2 regions of the Micromonospora sp. NPDC049081 genome follow, and region 1 is predicted to be linked to the other one. Evidence: riboswitches for the same ligand, from Rfam matches in the RefSeq annotation. Region 1 holds a riboswitch; the other holds the start of a gene.

Region 1 (10,039 bases):
CGGTGTCGAGGTCGCGTAGTCGTCGCCGGTAGGCCCGTTTGGCGGTGTCGTCGAGGACGGGCTGGCGGTCGGTGGTGGGTGTTGCGTCGCCGGCGAGTTGGATGGCGGGGATGTCGTGTCCGGGGTTGGCGATGAGGGTGGCGAGGTATCGGGCGCCGACGCAGTCGTCGATGGTGGCGGTGCGGTGGCCGAGGGTGAGTTGCCAGTGTCGGCCGTGGCGGTGGCATCGGATGTGGGGGCGGTGGGGGGTGTGTGGGCGTGGTGGTGGGGTGGGGAGGGTCATGCCGAGTTCGGTGGCGTCGGTGTGGGCGAGTTGGCGTTGTCGTTCGGCTTCTCGGCGGTCGTGTTGGCCGGAGCTTTGGTCGAGGGCCTGGGCCAGTCGGGCGCGGGAGAGGGTGGCGGCGGGGAGGTGGCCGAGTCTGAGGTTGTCGTGTACTGCTGCGTGGAGGTGGGTGATGGCGCGGTCGGTTTCCCCGGCGGTGAGGGCGGCGGTGCCGAGGGTGTGTTGGGTGCTGCCGAAGCAGGTGATGGCGAGGCTGGCGAGCATGGGTCGGTCGGCGTAGGGGGTGAGGAGGTCGTATGCCTCGGTGGCGAGGTGACCGTCGTCGAGGAGGTGGGCTGCTTCGACGATGCCGTGGAGGGTGACGAGCCAGCTGCTGGAGCGGGGCAGGGTGGTGAGTTCGTTGCCGTGGAGGCGGGCGAGGGCGGCGGTGGCTTCGCGGCGGTGTCCGGCGAGGGCGGAGGCGACGGCGAGTGCTGCCTGGTAGGAGTGGTCGACGGTGCTGAGGGTGGGTGAGACGGCCAGTGCGCGCAGCATCGGGAGATGGTCGGCGAGGTGGCCTTGGTACCAGGCGATGGTGGTGAGGTGGGCGCCGTGCCAGCCGGTGGTGTCGGCGTCGCCGGCGGTGGTGCCGCGTTGGGCGCAGGTGGCGGCGCGGGTGCGGGCTTCGGTGAGTTTGCCGGCGCGGATGGTGAGCATGACGTCGATGGCGTGGGCGACGTAGGACACGGCGAGGTGGTTGTGGTGGGTGAGGTGGGTGTGGAGTTCGGCGAGGCTGCGTTCGGCTTGGGGGTCGGTGTCGAGGAACTGGTCGACGGTGCGCCAGAGGAGGGCGACCGTGAGGTCGCTGGGGCGGCCGGTGGCGAGGGCGGCGGTGAGGGCGTCCTGGCTGAGTTCGTGGCGTAGTCGGGTGTGGTCGGGGCCGAGGAGGCAGTGGTGGGCGAGGCTTGCGGTTTCGGTGAGGGCGACGGGGTCGCCGGTGGCGCGGGCCTGGGTGACGAGGGTGAGGGTGTCGTTGTGGGTGGCGGTGCGGTAGTCCTGTTCGGCGGCGAGTCGGGCGCGTAGTCGGATGCCGAGGGGGGTGTGGGGGTCGGTGGTGGCGATGGCGTGGTGGAGGCGGTGGAGCAGGAGGGTGGCGTCGCTGGTGGTGCGGTGTTCGTGGACCCAGAGGCCGCCCATGCCGGTGACGGCGAGGGTGCGGGTGTGGTGGTCGCCGGTGGCTTCTGCGGCGCGGTAGGCGGCGTCGAAGTGGATGCGGCTGGTGGTGAGGTCGCCGTCGGTCCACAGGGCGTCGGTGGCGCGGCGTAGCAGTTCGGTGGGGTGGGTGGATGTGGTGGGTGTCCGCACGGGTCACACCTCTCAATGAACCGAGTCAATGGGGTGATTGAGGTGAGTCTCGCATCGGTTTGGTTGGTGGCGTCAACTGTGTTCGCGGCCGGGAATCCGACATTGGGGGGTTTTGCGTGGCTGGGTGTCTGTTGATTGCACCGATGTTGTGGTCGGATTGCTCGGAGGCGTTGCGGGGTGCGGTGCGGGCAGGGTTCGGTGGAGGTGAGGGGTGACGGTGCGGGACGATTTCCGGCTGGTGGCCGATGCGGTGGCGGCTGATATCCGGTCCGGGCGGATGCGGCCGGGGCAGCGGCTGCTGCCCCAGCGGGAGTTCGCCCGGCGTCACGGGATGGCGGTGTCGACGGCGGCCCGGGTCTATCAGGAGCTCGCGCGGCGGGGTCTGGTGGCCGGGGCGGTGGGTCGGGGCACGTTCGTGGTGGATTTCTCGGTGCGGTCGGGGGACGCGGACCTGGTCGATCTGGAGGCCAACTTTCCGGTGTTGCCGGGGCAGTCGTCGATGGTGGCGCGGGCGTTGGGGCGGGTGTTGGCACCGGCGGGCCTGGAGGCGGCGATGCATCCGGTGCCGGTGACCGGGTCGCGGGAGGCGCGGCGGGTCGGTGCGTCCTTCCTGTCCCGGCCGGGGTGGGTGGTGGACCCTGAGCGGTTGTTGTTCACCGGTAGTGGGCGGCAGGCGATCGCGGCGGCCATGGTGGCATTGGTGGCGCCGGGGCAGCGGCTCGGGGTGGAGGAGTTGACGTATCCGGTGGTGAAGGCGATCGCGGCGCGGCACGGTGTGACGTTGGTGCCGATCGGTATGGATGGGGAGGGGCTGAGTGCGTCGGCGTTGGAGCAGGCGCATCGTCGGGCGCCGCTCGCGGCGGTCTACCTTCAGCCCACGTTGCACAACCCGTTGGGGGTGACGATGTCGGCGGCGCGGCGGGTCGAGTTGGGTGGGCGGCTCGCGCGGTTGGGTCTGGTCGCGATCGAGGATCGGATCAATTCGTTTCTGTACGACGAGGAGTTGCCGTTGGCGGCGCATGCTCCGGAGCAGACGATCCTGGTGGACAGTTTGTCCAAGCGGGTGGGTGCGGGGCTCAATCTGGGGTTGCTGGTGTGTCCGGCGGGGTTGGCCGGGCGGGTCGCGGCGGCGGTGCGTTCCGGTACGTGGGGGGTGCCGGGTGTGGCGTTGGCGTGTGCGACGGCGGTGTTGGCCGATGGTACGGCGCAGCGGATCGTGCGGCTCAAGCAGCAGGACGCGCGGTTGCGGCAGGCGGTGGTGGCGGAGGTGCTGGCCGGGTTCGACGTACGTGCTGATCCTCGGTCGTACCACGTGTGGTGGCGGTTGCCGGGTGGGTGGTCGACGGGGGCGTTCGTGTCGGCTGCGGCCCGGCAGCGGGTGGTGGTCAGTCCGGCGGCCGACTATGCGGTGGTGGGGGTGCCGGTGCCGGATGCGGTGCGGTTGTCGACGTCGTCGCCGGATGTGGAGACGTTGCGGGGCAGTGTGGCGTTGTTGGCGGCGATTGCGCGGGGGGCGCCGGAGGAGGTGGGTGCGGGGTATTGAGGGGGCCGGAACGGGGTGGCACGGGGTGGAACGCCGTTAGGGGTGTCCGTGCTGGTGTCCTGATTCGGAGGAGACATGTCCCGTGTTCACAGAGTGCTCTGCCTGCTGGTGGCGGTGGTCGTCGCCGGGTTGACCGGTGCGGTGCCGGCGTCGGCCGGGTCGGGTGTGTTGGCGACGCCGCCGAGTGCGGTCGTCGACTGGGAGGGCCTGCCGACGTGGAGTGGTGGGTACGGTCCGATGCGTAACCAGAGCAATGGTCTCAAGGCGCTGCGGTACGCGGAGCGCGACTACGGCATCAATCTGAACTGGACCGACTGGCCGAATTCGCGGTGGGAGGTGTACGGGGAGGGTCTGCCGACGAACGCGCCGATCACGAACACCACGAAGGTGGCGTTGCGGGTTCCGGGCGGGGGTTACCTGCGGTGGGGTGCGCAGAGTTGGGGCATCGACCTGGTCTGGTCGGCCACTGCGGTCTACGAGTGGAACGTGATCACCACGGCGGGTGGTCAGGCGTTGTTCAATCGCAGCCGTAACGACTATGTGGTGTATGGCAGCCGGCCGTGGGGGGTCAACCTGATCTGGTCGGGTGATGCGATGGTCACGCCGCCGGATTCGGGGGCGACGGGGGTGCGGACGTTGTTGACGTACAACTGTCACAACGACCGGCGGCCGCTGCGCATCTGGATCAACGACATGGACGCCGGGGGTGTCTGGACGGATCTGGGTCTGCTGGGTTCGCAGTGGAGTGGCAGCAGCTGTCCGGTGGGTTCGCCGTTCAACTATTCGCCGACGGTGGCCAATCACCGGATCCAGGTGGTGGCGGTGGACTACAGCGCCCCGGGGTGTGCGAACGATCCGGTCATCGGGTCGTGTCGCCGGTCGATGGTCGGCATCATCAGCAATCCGGCTGGTGGGGTCGCGCAGATCACGGTCTCGTAGCAGGTCGGTCAGTCGGGCCCGGTCGTCGTGTGGCGGCCGGGCCCGGCGCGTGTGGGGTGGCGGGGCCCGGTGGGTGGTGGGGTGTGGCATGGTGGGGGTGGATGCGACTGGCGGCACGGGGATGGGTCAACCATCGGGGAGCTCGTCGCGGAGGTCGACCGCCTGGGCCTTCGTGGTCGAGGTGCGTCATGTCTGTTTCCTCTTGCCCCTCCCCCACGTCTGGTACGGCCCGGTTGTTGCCGGGTGGGCCGGTGGCGGAGCGGATTTTCGCCGAGGTCGCCGAGGGGGTGGCGGCGTTGCGGGCGGTCGGGGTGGTGCCGTCGTTGGCGACGGTGCTGGTCGGTGACGACGACGCGAGTGTCGGGTACATCCGGATCAAGTCCCGGCAGGCGGCGGAGTTGGGTTTCGCGTCGCCGCATGTGCGGTTGCCGGGGTCGGCGACGCAGGCGGATCTGCATCGGGTGTTGCGGGATCTCAACGACGATGCCGGGGTGCACGCGGTGTTGGTGCAGCATCCGGTTCCGGGGCAGCTGGATTATGACCGGGCGTTGGAGGTGTTGGATCCGGATTCCGACGTGGACGGGATGCATCCGGTGAACATGGGCCGGTTGGCGTTGGGGTTGCCGGGGCCGTTGCCGTGTACGCCGGCGGGGATCGAGGCGTTGTTGGCGTTCCACGGGGTGCCGGTGGCGGGGCGGGAGGTGGTGGTGCTGGGTCGGGGTGCGACGTTGGGTCGTCCGTTGGCGATGTTGTTGGCGCAGAAGCGGCCGACGGCGAATGCGGCGGTGACGGTGGTGCACACGGGGGTGGCGGACTGGCCGCGGTACACGCGGCGGGCGGAGATCCTGGTGGCGGCGGTGGGGGTGCCGGGGATCGTGCGGCCGGAGCATGTGCGTCCGGGTGCGGTGGTGGTGGGTGGTGGGGTGCGGTATGCGGGTCGCCGGTTGTTGCCGGATGTGGACGAGGCGTGTGCGCGGGTGGCGGGGGCGATCACGCCTCGGGTGGGTGGGGTGGGTCCGACGACGGTGGCGATGCTGTTCCGTAACGCGTTGCGGGCGGCGCAGCGGGCTGCGGGTAGGGGGTGACCGGTGGTGGGTCAGCCGAGGTCGACGACGAGGGGGCGGTGGTCGGAGATGGTGGAGCGTGGGTTGTCGGTGGCGGTGACGGGGGGTAGGAGGTGCCGGTCGTGGGGGTCGGCGAGGATGTGGTCGAGTTGCACGCGGGGTGCGGTGGCGGGGTAGGTGGGGCGGCGGGCCAGGGGTTGCCAGCCGGTGAGGAGGCGGGCGGGGCCGGCGGGGAGGTTGAGGTCGCCGAGGAGGATGCGGGGGGCGGGTAGTGCGCGTAGGGCGCGGACGGCGCGGCGGAGTTGGTGGGCGTTCCAGCCGGGGACGAAGGACAGGTGGGTGGCGGCGACGGTGAGGGGGCCGTGGGGGGTGTCGAGGACGGCGGCGAGGACGACGCGGGGTTCGTCGCGCAGGAGGATGAGGCCGCCGCCGGGGCCGGGGACGTAGATGGGTGAGCGGACGGGTGCGGGGTTGAGGCGGGTGACGTGCCAGTTGCGGACCGGGTGGCGGCTGATCAGGCCGATGCCGTAGCAGGGTTCGCCGTGGCCGTCGTCGTCGTGGCGTAGCGGGCGGAAGTGTTCGCCGGGGGTGCCGACGACGGCGGCGGCGAAGCGGTGTTCGGGGGCGTCGAGGGCCTGGGCGGCGAGGGTGGTGAGGTCGTGGTGGCCGCTGCGGGACTGGTCGCGGTCGACTTCCTGGAGGGCGAGGATGTCGGCGTCGAGGGCGTGGACGGCGGCGGTGAGCCGGGCGGGGTCGACGAGCCCGTCGGTCAGGGAGCGGCCGTGTAGCAGGTTGAAGGTCGCCAGGCGCACCTGTGCACCCTACGTCCGTGGCACAGTTACCGAATGATCAAGTTGTTGTGTTGTTCGATGTTGGTGTTCGTGGTGTTGGGTGTGGTGGGGGTGTGGCTGCGGCGGCGACGTGGGCGGTGAGGTGGGCCACTTGGGTGGGCGGGTGGCCGGGTGGGGTGGGGAGAATGGCCGGCCGTGGATCCTGTGTCGTTGACGACTCTGCTGGCTGCGGCTGCCCTGGCGGGGTGGGTGGATGCGGTGGTCGGTGGGGGTGGGTTGTTGTTGTTGCCGGCGTTGTTGGTGGCGGCGCCGGGGGTGCCGGTGGCGACGGCGTTGGGGACGAACAAGTTGGCGGCGATCGCGGGTACGTCGACGGCGGCGGTGACGTTCGCGCGGCGTACGCGGGTCGATTGGGCGGTGGCGGGTCCGGCGGCGGTGTTGGCGGTGGGGTGTGCGGGGGTGGGGGCGGCGTTGGCGGGGGTGGTGCCGGCGGGGGCGTACCGGCCGGTGGTGTTGGTGGTGTTGGTGGGGGTGGCGTTGTTCGTGGTGTTGCGGCCACGGTTGGGGACGGTGGCGGTGCCGGCGCGGCGGACCCGGGTGCGGGTGGTGGCGGCGGTGGGGGTGGCGGGGGTGGGTATCGCGTTGTACGACGGGTTGATCGGGCCGGGGACGGGGACGTTCCTGGTGGTGGCGTTCACGGTGTTGGTGGGGGCGGATTTTCTGGGTGGTTCGGCGATGGCGAAGGTGGTCAACGCGGGGACGAATCTGGGGGCGTTGGTGGTGTTCGCGGTGACGGGGCACGTGTGGTGGTGGTTGGGGTTGGCGATGGCGGTGTGCAACGTGGCGGGGGCGGCGGTGGGGGCGCGGATGGCGTTGCGGCGGGGTGCGGGGTTCGTGCGGGTGGTGTTGCTGGTGGTGGTGGTGGCGTTGGTGGCGCGGTTGGGTTACGACCAGTGGCTGGCCGGCTGAGCGGGTGGGTGCTCGGCGGGCCAGCCACTGGTGGGTCTGGGGTGGTTCAGGCGTGTCGGACGACGGTGTCGTAGTCGAGGCGGGGCAGGCGGGGGTGCCAGGCGTCGGGGCCGGGGTGTCCGATGTTGACCAGGAGCAGGGACTTCCAGCCGGTGTCGGTGAAGAATTCGTTGTCGACGCCGGTGGCGTCGAATCCGCCCATGGGTCCGGCGGCGAGGCCGGCGGCGCGGATGGCGAGCAGGAAGTAGCCGACCTGGAGTCCGGCGTTGAAGCGGGCCATGCCGTCGCGGACGGTGGGGTCGGCGGCGAAGTGTTCGCGCATGCCGGGGCGGATGGGGAAGACGGTGTCGAGGTGTTCGTGGAAGTTGGTGTCGGCGGCGAGGACGGCGACGACGGGGGCGGTGGCGGTTTTGGTGCGGTTGCCTTCGGCGACGTGGGTGAGGAGGCGGTCGCGGCCTTCGCCGGGGCGGACGAACAGCACCCGCAGGGGTTGGACGTTCATGGCGGTGGGTGGGTACTTGGCGAGGTCGAAGATCGCGTGGAGTTGTTCGTCGCTGACGGGGGTGTCGGTGAAGGTGTTGGCGGTGCGGGCCTCGGTGAACAGTTGGGCCTGGGCCTGCGGGTCGAGGGTGATGAGGTGGTTGGGCAGTACGTCGGTCATGGTGTCCTCCGGTCGGATCGGCGTTTGCTGCGCCCACAGTAGCAGCTAGTTTTTTCGAAGTGGCTAGGGTGAGTTACGGACCACGTATGCTGGGCTTATGACGACGTGCTCCCCGATCGACGACGGGCCCCGCGCCTGTCCCGGGGGGCTGTCCCGGGCGTTCGCGTTCCTGGGTAAACGGTGGAACGGCATGATCCTGGGCACCCTCGCCCAGGGGCCGGCGGGCTTCGCCGAGCTGGCCCGGGCACTGCCGGGGATCAGCGAGTCGGTGCTGTCGGACCGCCTCGGTGAGCTGGCCCGGGTCGACCTGGTCAGCCGCACCGTGCGGGAGGGCCCCCCGCTGGGGGTCAGCTACCAGCTGACCGGTCGGGGCGCGGCCCTGCTGCCGGCGCTGGACGAGCTGGCCCGCTGGGCCGACGAGAACCTTCCCGCAGGTCGTTGCTGAGCGGTGCCGGTCCGCGCCGAACACGACCGTGCCGTGCTGGCCGGGCTGCTGCGGCGCGATCCGGTGCTGCACGCCTACCAGCTGGGTGACCTGGACGACTTCTTCTGGCCCTACACGTCGTGGTTCCGTCGGGGTGAGCAGGTGGCGTTGCTCTACCACGGGGCGGCACAGCCGGTGCTGCTGCTGTTCGCCGCCGAACCGGACCGGCCGGCGGCGGCGCTGCTCGACGAACTGGCCCCGGTGCTGCCCGCCCGGCTGTACGCGCACCTGTCCCCCGGGCTGGAACAGGTCCTCGCGGGCCGGTACGTGATCACCCCGGCGGGGGCGCACCTGCGGATGGCGTTGACCGACCCGGCCCGGCTGGCCGGGGTCGCCGCCTCGGGAGAGGTGCTGACCGGGGCGGACCTGCCGGCGCTGCGGGCCCTGTACGCCGACGCGTACCCCGGTAACTGGTTCGACCCACGGATGCTCGACACCGGCCACTACCTGGGGGTACGTGCGGGTGGTGAACTGGTCGCGGTGGCCGGGGTGCACGTGTGGTCGCCGACCTACCGGGTGGCCGCGGTGGGCAACGTGACCACCCGCCCGCAGGCGCGGGGGCGGGGGTTGGCCCAGGCGGTCGTCGCCGCGCTGTGCGCCCGGCTACGCGACAGCGTCGATCATGTGACGTTGAACGTGCGGGCCGACAACACCACGGCGGTACGCCTCTACGGGCGGCTCGGTTTCACCACGGTGGCACGGTTCGGCGAGTACACGTTGACCAGCGGGGCGGGTTGAGCCGGCCGGTCAGCGGTGGCGGCGGGGTGAGTCGAACCGGCCGGCGCGGATCTCCCGCAGCGCCTTGCGGCGGATGTCACCGCGCAGGGTGTCGACGTAGAGCCGACCGGCGAGGTGGTCGGTCTCGTGTTGCAGGGCGCGGGCGAGGAACCCGCTGCCGGAGATGGTCAGCGGGTCGCCGTGCCGGTCCACGCCGTGCACGGTGGCGTGCAGGGCCCGACGGGTCGGGAAGTACAGCCCGGGAATGGACAGGCACCCCTCGTCGTCGTCCTGGATCTCGTCGGACAACTCGATGGTGGGGTTGATCAGGTGGCCGCGGTGACCGTCGGCGTCGTAGACGAACACCTGGGCGTCGACGCCGATCTGCGGGGCGGCGACACCGGCCCGGCCCGGTTCGCCGGTGAGGGTGTCCATCAGGTCGTCGACGAGCTGCTGCAGGGCGGTGTCGAAGCGGGTCACCGGGGTGCAGGCGGTGCGCAGGACGGGGTCACCGATGATCCTGATCGGGCGTACGGTCATGCCCGGAAGGCTATCGGGGGGTCACCGGCGGCGGTGGACCGGCGCACCGGTCGGCCACCAGGGCGGCGATGCCGTCGAGAATGCGGGCCAGTCCGAAGTCGAAGGCACGGGTCGGGTCGGTGGCGGCCTGGTACTCCTGCCCGGCGGCGGCGCCGACCCGGGCGGCGGTGGGGAAACGGGCCGGGTCCATCACCTTTTCCAGGTAGGGGGCGTGGGCGTGCCACCACTGTTCGTCGGTCAGGCCGGTGCGGGCGGTGGCCTGGGCGGCTTCCACCGCGCCGCGTACCGCACCGTGGACGTAGGAGTCGACGAGGGTGATCACGGCGTCCATCTCCAGGTCGGTCAGGCCGATGCCCTCGACGGCGCGTAGTTCGTGGTCGTAGCGGGCGGTGACCTGCGGGCCCAGGGGTGGGCGGGTGGTGGCGACCTGCAACAGCCAGGGGTGGCGCAGGTACAGCGCCCAGTTGTCGCGGGCGACGCGTTCCAGGCGGTCCCGCCAGCCGCCCGGGACGTCCGCCGGTCGGGGGGTCTCGCCGTGCACGGTGTCGAGCATGAGGTCGAGCAGTTCACCCTTGCCCGGCACGTGGGTGTAGAGGGACATGGTGCCCACGCCGAGACGTTCGGCGACCCGACGCATGGACAGCGCGGCGAGTCCGTCGGTGTCGGCGACGTCGATGGCGGCCCGGACGATCCGGTCGACGCCC
Region 2 (10,039 bases), on a different contig from region 1:
TTCCTGCTCCGCTACCTGGTGGAGGGGCTGACCGAGGCGGAGCTGATGGGGTTGACCCGGGAACACGTGATCGCCAACTGCTCGGTGACCGGCTGGTCGGCCGACGCCACCGGCCGGCTCACCCCGGACACCTTCAACGACGTCACCCACCTGCACGCGCAGGGCGCCCCACCCACCACGGAGGACGAGATCCATGCCGAACCGGTCTGACACCCGGGTCATCACCCCGGGACTGCTGCGCGACTGGGCCCTGCCGGTGCCGACCGGCGGCAAGGACAACCGGGGCACCGTCCTGGTCGTCGGCGGTTCCCGGTTCACCCCGGGCGCGGTGCTGCTGGCCGGGGTGGCCGCGCTGCGCGCCGGGGCGGGGGTGCTGCAACTGGCCACCGCCGAGTCCACCGCCGCCGCGCTGAGCATCCAGGTGCCCGAGGCGATGGTGGTCGGCCTGCCGGAGACCGCCGACGGCGCGGTCGCCGGAGACCCGGGCGACCGCCTCGGTGAGCTGGTCGAACAGGCCGACGTGGTCACCGTCGGGCCGGGCCTCAACGACATCGACCAGACCCGCGCCCTGCTGCGCCTGGTGCTGTCGGCAGCCGGGCCGCACACCGCACTGGTCTTCGACGCGTACGCGCTGGGCGCGCTCAGCCACGAACCGGACCTGCTGGTCGGCGCGGACCGGAAGGTGGTGCTGACCCCCAACCTCACCGAAGCCCGGCACCTGCTCGGCCGCGACCCCGGCGACGACCTGGACGCCGACTCCCGCGAACTGGCCCACCGGTACGAGGCGGTGGTCTCCCTCTACGGGCACATCGCCACCCCCGACGGCCAGAGCTGGCGGGAGGAGAGCGGCGACGCCGGGCTGGGCACCTCCGGCAGCGGCGACGTGCGGGCGGGGCTGCTCGCCGGGCTGCTCTCCCGGGGTGCGGAGCCGGCCCAGGCGGCCTGCTGGGCAGCCTGGGTGCACGCGGTGAGCGGGCAACGGCTGGTGCCCCGGTTCGGCCGCATCGGGTTCCTCGCCCGGGAACTGCTCGACGAGATCCCGCACACCATCGCCACCGTCTGAGCGTGCCGGACGTTCACCGGCCGCGATCCGTTTGCGCAGTTCGTCCGGGGGTACCGGGATTGCCGTCAGCCGATCAAGGAGGTCTGCCGGTGTCCACCGACGCCATCGTCCTGCTCAAAGAGGACCACAAGGAGATGCGCCGACTCTTCCGCGAGTTCGAAAAGGCGCAGGAGGGCCCGGCCGGTCGCCGCCGCAAGGTGGTCAACGAGATCGTGGCAGCCCTCACCACCCACACCTACCTCGAGAACGAGGTGATGTACCCGCAGGTCCGCAAGCTCCTACCGGACCTGGAGGACGACATCCTGGAGTCGTACGAGGAGCACCACGTCGCCGACGTGCTCTGCGCCGAGCTGTCCGCGATGGACGCCTCCGACGACCACTTCGTCGCCAAGACCACGGTGCTGATCGAGAACGTCGAGCACCACATCGAGGAGGAGGAGCAGGAGTGGTTCCCCAAGGTGCGGGAGGCGCTCGGCCGCAACCCGCTCCAGGAGATCGGTGAGCAGATGATCGCGCTGCGCCCGGACGCGCCCCGCTCCCCCAGCGACCCGAAGGCGATCAAGAGCGCCCGGCACGCCACCACCGCCTGACCCGCCCGTCCGACCCGAACCGCGTCCGAGGGGCCCGACCGTCCGGTCGGGCCCCTCGCCGCGCGCGAGGATGCCTGCGGTTGCGCCCCGGGTGAGGCAGGTCAGCGTGGTCTGGACGACGTCGCGGCGGTGACCGGGTGTCGGGCGGCGGCGAGTTCGGGCTCGTGGCGGACCGCCCAGTCGGCGAGGCCGGACAGCGGGCCGAGCAGGCTCTGCCCGAGCGGGGTGAGCCGGTACTCGACGCTGGGCGGGACGGTGGGATGCACCTCGCGCAGGACCAGGCCGGCCGACTCCAGACCGCGCAGGGTGCGGGTCAGCATGCGTTGGCTGATCCCGCCGATGGCCCGGTGCAGCTCGTTGAAGCGGTACGGCTGACGGCCCAGCAGGACCAGCACCAGCATCGACCACTTGTCACTGAGCAGCCGCAGCAGCCCGGTGACCGGACAGCCGTCGTACTCGTCGGCCGGGACGGGCGTCGGCAGGGCCGCCGCGACCAGGGAACGAACACCCGTGTTCGGTACGGACATGAGACTGCCTTCTTCCGCTGTCGCCGGCCTCCGCGAAGGATTGTGCCGGTCGTGGTCCACGGTCGACGTCCGGTGCCGAACGGGGGCCACCGGGCGGGAAAGGGGGTGGCATGCGGGTCATCGTCATCAGCGGCGGCACCGACGGCATGGGCCGGGCGACACTGGAGGCCCGGATCCGCCGTGGCGACGAGGTCGTCGCGATCGGCAGCAACCCGGCGAAGGGGCGGGCCGTGCGGGCGCGCTCCGGCCGGGTGCACTTCCTCCAGGCGGATCTGCGCTCGGTGGCGCAGACCCGCCGGGTCATCGACACCATCAGGGGTCGGTGGCCGAGGGTGGACGCACTGGCCCTGTTCGCCAACCGGCAGTCGCCCCGGCGGGTGGTCACCGACGAGGGCCTGGAGCAGACCTTCGCGCTGTACTACCTGAGCCGCTACCTGCTCAGCCACGGTCTACGCGAACAGCTCGACGCCGCCGAACGGCCGGTCATCGTCAACGTGGCGGGCGTCGGCACCACCAGGGGGTCGATCCGCTGGGACGACCTCCAGCTCACCCGGAAGTACGGCATGGTCGACGCGCAGTTGCAGGCAGGGCGGGCGAACGACCTGCTCGGGGTGGACTTCGCGCAGCGCTCCGGCTCCCGGGCACGGTACGTGCTCTACCACCCCGGCTTCACCCGCAGCGGTGACCTGTCCACCATGCCGGCGGCGGTCCGCGGGGTGATCCGGGCGGCGTCGGTCGTCGCCCGGCCGGTCGAGAGGTCGATCCGCCCCGTCGTGGAGTGGATCGACGATCCACCGGCGGACGCCCTGACCGCCAGCGACCGGGGCAGACCCGTCCCGCTGTCGGCCACGACGCTCGATCCGGCCGCCGCCCGCCGCCTCGGCACGGTGACCGACGCGCTGCTCACCCGCCTGCACGCCGGCTGAGCCGATGGCTCACCAGAGGGGTGCCGGCGTGCCGGTGGGCGCGGGCAGGATCTGCCGTACCCGCCCGGGGGGCACGCTGCGCTGACGCCACTCCCGGGGGTAGCCCACCGAGACCTCCTCGAACCGCACCCCGTCCTTCCAGGTGGTACGGGGGATGTGCAGGTGCCCGTAGACCACGGTGGTGGCGGCGAACCGGCGGTGCCAGTCGGCGGTCGCCTCCGTCCCGCACCACTGGGCGAAGATCGGGTAGCGCAGCACCTCGGTCGGGTGGCGGTCCAGCGGCCAGTGGTTGACCAGCACGGTGGGCAGCTGCGGGTCGCGGGCGTCCAGGCGACGGGCGGTCTCCGTCAGCCGGGCCGCACACCACTCCTGCCGGCTCGGGTACGGGTCGGGGTGCAGCATGAACTCGTCGGTGCAGACGATCCCGGTCCGGTACGCCTCGGCCAGCGCCGCCTCCCGGGTGTCGAAGCCCGGCGGTCGCCAGCTGTAGTCGTAGAGCAGGAACAGGGGTGCCACCAGCGCCGGGCCGCCCGGCCCTCGCCACACCCGGTAGTCGTCCTCGGGGGTGACCACGCCCAGGTCCCGGCACCGCCGTACCAACAGCTCGTAGCGCTCCACCCCGCGCAGGGTCACCGGGTCGGCCGGCGGGGTCCACAGTTCGTGGTTGCCCGGCGCCCAGATGACGGTGTCGAAGCGTTCGGCGAGCGTGCCGAGCGCCCACTCGATGTCGGCCACGGTGTCCGCCACGTCACCGGCGACGATCAGCCAGTCCCGTGGCGAGGTGGGCCGCAGCGCCTCGACCAGGGCACGATTCTCCGCGTACCCGATGTGCAGGTCGCTGATCGCGACCAGACTGCCCTCGGTGTCCTCCCCCAGCATCCGCCGATCGTACGCAGCCGACCGCCCGGCGTGGGGCCACCGCAACGGCCACCGCAACGGCGGTGGCCGGCCGACCGAGCTGTTACCGGGACACCGGAGCTCCGCACGATCGGAGAACCCGGCCGGCTGCCCGGCACCGGCAGGTACGCACGGGCAGCCCGAACGGCACCCGGTAGGATCGTCGGTGGGCCGTGACTGGCGCGTGGGGATGGAGCACCATCGGGAAGCGGCCCCGTCATGAGGACGCACGCCGAGCGCCTGGGCCTTCCGCACGTCACCTGGAGGTCGCATGTCGCGTAACGCCGAATCCACCGCTTTCCTCAGCGCGCTCGAGGTGATCCGGGCGGTCGAACCCCGGGTGGCCGACGCGATCGGCGCGGAGCTGACCGACCAGCGTGAGTCGTTGAAGCTGATCGCCAGCGAGAACTACGCCTCCCCGGCGACCCTGCTGACCATGGGCAACTGGTTCAGCGACAAGTACGCCGAGGGCACCGTCGGCCGTCGCTTCTACGCCGGCTGCCAGAACGTCGACACCGTCGAGGCGCTCGCCGCCGAGCACGCCAAGGCGCTGTTCGGGGCCTCCCACGCCTACGTGCAGCCGCACTCCGGCATCGACGCCAACCTGGTCGCCTTCTGGGCGATCCTGGCCGACCGGGTCGAGTCCCCCGCCCTCAAGAAGGCCCAGGTACGCCAGGTCAACGACCTGACCGAGGCGGACTGGTTCGCGCTGCGCCGCGAGCTGGGCAACCAGCGGATGCTGGGCATGTCGCTGGATGCCGGCGGGCACCTCACCCACGGTTTCCGACCCAACATCTCCGGCAAGATGTTCGACCAGCGCAGCTACGGCACCGACCCGGCCACCGGCCTGATCGACTACGACCGGGTCGCCGAGGCCGCCCGGGAGTTCAAGCCGCTGATCCTGGTCGCCGGCTACTCGGCGTACCCCCGGAAGGTGAACTTCCGGATCATGCGGGAGATCGCCGACTCGGTCGGGGCCACCTTCATGGTCGACATGGCGCACTTCGCCGGTCTGGTCGCCGGCAAGGTCTTCACCGGCGACTTCGACCCGGTGCCGCACGCGCACATCGTCACCACCACCACCCACAAGTCGCTGCGCGGACCGCGCGGCGGCATGGTGCTCTGCGGCCCGGAGCTGGCCGACCAGGTCGACCGGGGCTGCCCGATGGTGCTCGGCGGTCCGCTGCCGCACGTGATGGCGGCCAAGGCGGTCGCGCTGGCCGAGGCCCGCCGGCCCGACTTCGCCGACTACGCCCAGCGGATCGTCGACAACGCCCAGGCCCTCGCCGAAGGGCTGCTGCGCCGGGGCACCACCCTGGTCACCGGCGGCACCGACAACCACCTGGTGCTGCTCGACGTCTCCGGCTACGGTCTCACCGGCCGGCAGGCCGAGCAGGCGCTGCTCGACTCGGGCATCGTGACCAACCGCAACGCCGTCCCGCAGGACCGCAACGGCGCCTGGTACACCTCCGGCATCCGGATCGGCACCCCGGCGCTGACCACCCGGGGTCTGGGCACCGCCGAGATGGACGTCACCGCCGAGCTGATCCACACCGTGCTCAGCCAGACCACGCCGGGCGCCAACGCCGACGGCACCCCGTCCAAGGCCAAGTACGTCCTCGACCCGGCGGTCGCCGACAAGATCAGCAAGCAGGCCACCGACCTCCTCGCCGCCCACCCCCTCTACCCCACCATCAACCTGGGCTGACTGTAAGGCTGGCCCGGCCCCGCCGGGCCGGGCCCCGCCCCGCCCCGCCCCGCTCCCTCGCGTTGATCAAGAGGTTTAGGTCACGAAAGCCCTCATCAGTGACCCAAACCTCTTGATCACCGACCCTCACCACCGTGCCGACCCCACCACCGTGCCGACCCCACCACCGTGCCAACCCCGACCAGGGACAGCCGGAGGGTGTGGGGGCCCGGGGTGGGGTGCTGGGGTGATCAAGAGGTTTAGGTCAGGAAAGGTGGTTCTGGTGACCTAAACCTCTTGATCAACCGGGAGACCGGGGGTGGGGAGGGGAGGGACGGGGACGGGCGGGCGGGGTGGGGTCAGGGGAGGGGGCGCTTGAGGTGGTAGCGGTGGACTTCGGTGCTGCCCTGGATGTTGTTGACGTCCTCGGCGGCGGAGACCAGCTCCCAGCCCTCCCGACCGACCCGGTTGAGGTGGGCGATGGCGGTGTCGCCGTAGGCCGTGACGTCGGTGCGTGAGCCGTCCGGGCCGTACCAGACGAACGAGACGTGGAACTGGCGTCCCTGCCCCTGGTAGCGGCGGACCAACAGGGCGTACTCCCAAGCGATCATGCGTCCATTATGGCCACCGGCCCATCCGCCGCACAGCACGGGAGGTGGCGGTTCGATGACACGCGGTGCCGGTCGGCGCGGTGACCGGGTCGGCCGGAGCACGGCAACCGCGCGGTCAGCGGAGGCCGGTCAGTTCGTCGGTGATCAGGGCGGCCAACCTGTCCAGCCCGAGGTCGATCTGCTCCGGGGTGACGGCGCTGACCGACAGCCGCAGCGCGTCGACCGGGCGGCCGTCGTCATAGAAGTGCGCCATCGGCGTCCAGAGCACGCCGTACCGCTGCGCGGAGCGCCGCAGCAGCGTGTCGTCGACCGGGAACGGCACGGTGACCACCACGAAGAAGCCGCCGGCCGGGGCGTTCCAGCGCACCGGCGAGCCGGCCGGAAAACGTCGCCGCAGGCCGGCCAGCAGGTGGTCCCGGTTGCGGGTGTACGCCGCCCGTTCCCGCCGGTTCGCGGCCACCAGTGAGCAGGCGTGCTCCAGCAACGCCCCGCCGATCACGGCCTGGGCCAGGGGCGACGTGTTCACCGAGACCATACTCTTGATCTTGGCGAGCTGGTCGGCGAACAACCCCACCGCACCGTCGACCCCGCCGATCCGCTGGTCGGCCACCAGATAGCCGATCCGGGCCCCGGGGAGCACCGTCTTGGCGAACGAGCCGAGGTAGACCACCCGGCGTCGGGTGTCGAGCGCCTTGAGCGTCGGCACCCGGTCGGCGTCCCCGGCCGGGAAGAGGCCGTACGGGTTGTCCTCGATCAGCAGCAGGTCCTCCTCGACGGCCAGGTCGAGCAACCGCCGCCGGTCGGCCACCGGGATGCTGGTGCCTGACGGGTTGGCGAAGTCGGGCATCACGTAGCAGGCCCGGGGCCGCAACCCCTCGTCGCGCGCCCGACGCACCTGGGCCCGCAGGTCGGCCAGGTCGATTCCGGTAGGGCCGGCGGCGACCGGGCGCACCGGCAGGTCCACCAGCCGGGCCGCGCCGGTCAGCCCCACGTACGTCGGGGCGACGGCGAGCAGCACGTCGGTCGGGCCGGCCCGTAACGCCCGCAGCACCAGCAGCATCGCCTCCTGGCAGCCGACGGTCACCACCACCGCCTCGTCGTCGACGTGGACGTCCTCGTCGACGGCGAGGTTGCGGGCGATCAGATGGTGGATGATCCCCTTGGTCCGGCCGTACTGGAACAGGGTGCGGCGGACCTGGTCGGGGCTCTGCCCGAGGTCGTCGGCGAGGTGCCGGCGGAACCGGTCCAGCCAGCGGCCCGGCGCGTCGTCGTCGAAGAACTCCTCGTAGGGTCGCCCGGCGGCCAGCGACACCGCGTCGGGCCAGTGCTGGGACACCTCGTTGAGGAAGTTCATCGAGTTCAGCGCCGGATCGTCGACCGCCGGGTGCAGGGTCGCCAGGTCCAGGTCCACCAGATGCTCCAACGGGTCAGCCTCCGGTCAGGGTACGCAGCCGCCGGGCCTGCCCCGGGTCGGCGCAGCCGGTCAGGGTCAGCGCGTCGCGCAACTCGACGGCGAGCAGGTCGAGGGCGGCCCGCGCGCCGGCCCGGCCACCGGCCGCGAGCGCCCACAGCATCGGGCGGCCGAGCAGCACCCCCGTCGCGCCGAGGGCGAGCGCGCGCAGCACGTCCGTGCCGGACCGTACCCCGCTGTCCAACAGCACCTCGATCCGCTCGCCGACGGCCGCGACCACCTCGGGCAGCATGGTGGCGGTGGCCGGTGCACCGTCGAGCTGCCGGCCGCCGTGGTTGGAGACCACCACGGCGTCCACGCCGACGTCGGCGGCGCGGACCGCGTCACGCGGGTCGAGGATCCCCTTGACCAGCAGCGGCAGCCGGGTGCGTTCCCGCAGCCAGGCCAGGTCCGCCCAGGTCAGCGCGGGGGCGAAGGCGGCTTCGGTGTGCGCGGCGATGGCGGACACCCCGGGCGTGCCGGTGTGGGCCAGGTCGTCGCGGCCGGCAGGCAGGTTGGCGGCCGTCACCTCCGGCGGCAACGCGAAGCCGTTACGCACGTCGCGCAGCCGCCGGCCGAGCGCCGGCACGTCGACGGTGACCATCAGCGCGGCACAGCCGGCAGCCTGCGCCCGGTCGAGCAGATCGGCGACCAGACCCCGGTCGCGTAGCCAGTAGAGCTGGAACCAGACGGGCCCGTCGGTGGCGGCGACGACCTGTTCGATCGGGGTGCTGCTCAACGTGCTCAGCACATAGGGCACCCCCGCTGCGCCGGCCGCCGCCGCGAGCGCCGGTTCGCCGTCGGGATGCAGCAACCGTTGGTACGCCATCGGCGCGACCGCCACCGGCATCGCCTGTTCCCGCCCGAGCAGCACCGTGTCGGTGCGGGGCCGCTCCACCCCGGTCAGCACCCGGGGTAGCACGGCGACCCGGTCCAGGGCGGCCCGGTTGGCGGTGAGGGTGGTCTCGACGCCGCTGCCCCCGTCGAGAAAGTCCCAGACCCCGGGTGAAAGGGTCACCCGGGCCAGGTCGGCGAAGTCCGCCAGGCTGACCGGCGGCCGGTCCGCCCGGCCGGCCCACCCGGCGGTGGCTGACCCGGCACCGACCGACCCGACGGAATCCGAGCCGACGGTGGCCGAGCCGACGGTGGCCGAGCCGACGAGTGCCGAGCCGACGGAATCCGACCCGGCTGCGGCCGACCCGGCGGTGCGGGGGTGCTCCGTCACCGGGCGTCCCCGACCGTGGCGGTGGCCGGGGCATCCGCCGTCGGGGTGGGCAGCCCGAAGACCTCCCGGAGGAAGGCGGCGGCCTCGTCCTGGGCACGCCGACCGGCGTCGAAGACCCCGGGCATGGCGAAGAAGCCGTGGATCATGCCGGAGTAGCGGGTGGCCCGCACCGGCACGCCGGCCTCGCGCAGCCGCTGCGCGTACCGCTCCCCCTCGTCGCACAGCGGGTCGTGTTCGGCGGTGACCACCAGGGCCGGCGGCAGGCCGGACAGGTCGTCGGCGAGCAACGGCGAGGCCAGCGGGTCGGCCGCGTCCGCCGGGTCGGCCAGGTAGTGACCCCGGTACCAGTCGACGGAGTGCCGGTTGAACAGCAGCGGGTCCTGCTCGTCGGCGGCGGCCCGGGGTTCGGCGTCGGTTGCCGGGTCGGCGTCGGTTGCCGGGTCGGTGCCCCGGCCGGGGCGCGGGCGGTCGGCCCGCTGGTCGGTGTTCGGATAGACCAGCAGCTGCCCGGCCAGCCGGGGGCCGCCCTCGGCGCGGGCCAGCAGGGTCACCGCCGCCGCCAGGTTGCCACCGGCGCTGTCCCCGCCCACGACCAGTCGCTCCGGGTCCACCCCGAGGTCGGCGGCGTGCTCGGCCAGCCACCGGGTGGCGGCGTGGCAGTCCAGCACCGCCGCCGGGAACGGGTGCTCCGGGGCCAGCCGGTAGCCGACCGTCACCACCTGGCAGGGCGTGGCGTTGGCCAGCCGGCGGCAGATCCCGTCGGCGGTCTCCACGCTGCCCAGCGTCCAACCGCCACCGAAGAAGTAGACCAGGGTGGGCAGCGGGCCGTCGCCGGCCGGCCGGTGCACCCGGACCCGCAGGTCCCCGGCGGGGCCGGGCACGGTCGTGTCGCGTACCTCGTGGACCGGCTCGACGTCGCCGCCGCCGGCCCGGATCGCGGCGAGGTCGGCGGCGCGGGCCTCGGCGAGGGTCTGGGTGTACAGCGGTGGGGTGCCGGCGGCGGCCCGCGCGGCCCGGTAGGCCACCACCTGGGGATCGAGGGACATGGGATCGGCTCCTATCC

The links. A riboswitch is a leader RNA that binds a small molecule or an ion and turns the genes downstream of it on or off. The one in region 1 is predicted to bind ZMP and ZTP.
Region 2: it holds a riboswitch for ZMP and ZTP, as region 1 does, so the genes downstream of both, AB0B63_RS19705 (glycine hydroxymethyltransferase) here and AB0B63_RS14575 (tetrahydrofolate dehydrogenase/cyclohydrolase catalytic domain-containing protein) in region 1, are expected to answer to the same signal.

Annotation. Positions count from the first base shown of each region.
Region 1 covers NZ_JBEZEK010000008.1:95,535-105,573, reverse strand. The annotation lists gene AB0B63_RS14590 (hypothetical protein) at 1-1,627, opposite strand, end outside; gene AB0B63_RS14585 (PLP-dependent aminotransferase family protein) at 1,845-3,170, shown strand; gene AB0B63_RS14580 (hypothetical protein) at 3,246-4,109, shown strand; ZMP/ZTP riboswitch at 4,203-4,284, shown strand; gene AB0B63_RS14575 (tetrahydrofolate dehydrogenase/cyclohydrolase catalytic domain-containing protein) at 4,298-5,194, shown strand; gene AB0B63_RS14570 (endonuclease/exonuclease/phosphatase family protein) at 5,206-5,985, opposite strand; gene AB0B63_RS14565 (TSUP family transporter) at 6,175-6,933, shown strand; gene AB0B63_RS14560 (malonic semialdehyde reductase) at 6,980-7,594, opposite strand; gene AB0B63_RS14555 (helix-turn-helix domain-containing protein) at 7,692-8,039, shown strand; gene AB0B63_RS14550 (GNAT family N-acetyltransferase) at 8,043-8,816, shown strand; gene def (peptide deformylase) at 8,826-9,335, opposite strand; gene AB0B63_RS14540 (TetR/AcrR family transcriptional regulator) at 9,346-10,039, opposite strand, start outside.
Region 2 covers NZ_JBEZEK010000013.1:57,542-67,580, forward strand. The annotation lists gene AB0B63_RS19675 (histidine phosphatase family protein) at 1-210, shown strand, start outside; gene AB0B63_RS19680 (NAD(P)H-hydrate dehydratase) at 194-1,063, shown strand; gene AB0B63_RS19685 (hemerythrin domain-containing protein) at 1,153-1,653, shown strand; gene AB0B63_RS19690 (helix-turn-helix domain-containing protein) at 1,755-2,180, opposite strand; gene AB0B63_RS19695 (SDR family NAD(P)-dependent oxidoreductase) at 2,291-3,106, shown strand; gene AB0B63_RS19700 (metallophosphoesterase) at 3,116-3,985, opposite strand; ZMP/ZTP riboswitch at 4,167-4,256, shown strand; gene AB0B63_RS19705 (glycine hydroxymethyltransferase) at 4,275-5,711, shown strand; gene AB0B63_RS19710 (hypothetical protein) at 6,050-6,301, opposite strand; gene AB0B63_RS19715 (PLP-dependent aminotransferase family protein) at 6,417-7,724, opposite strand; gene AB0B63_RS19720 (alpha-hydroxy acid oxidase) at 7,729-8,796, opposite strand; gene AB0B63_RS19725 (alpha/beta hydrolase) at 8,973-10,022, opposite strand; gene AB0B63_RS19730 (cytochrome P450) at 10,034-10,039, opposite strand, start outside.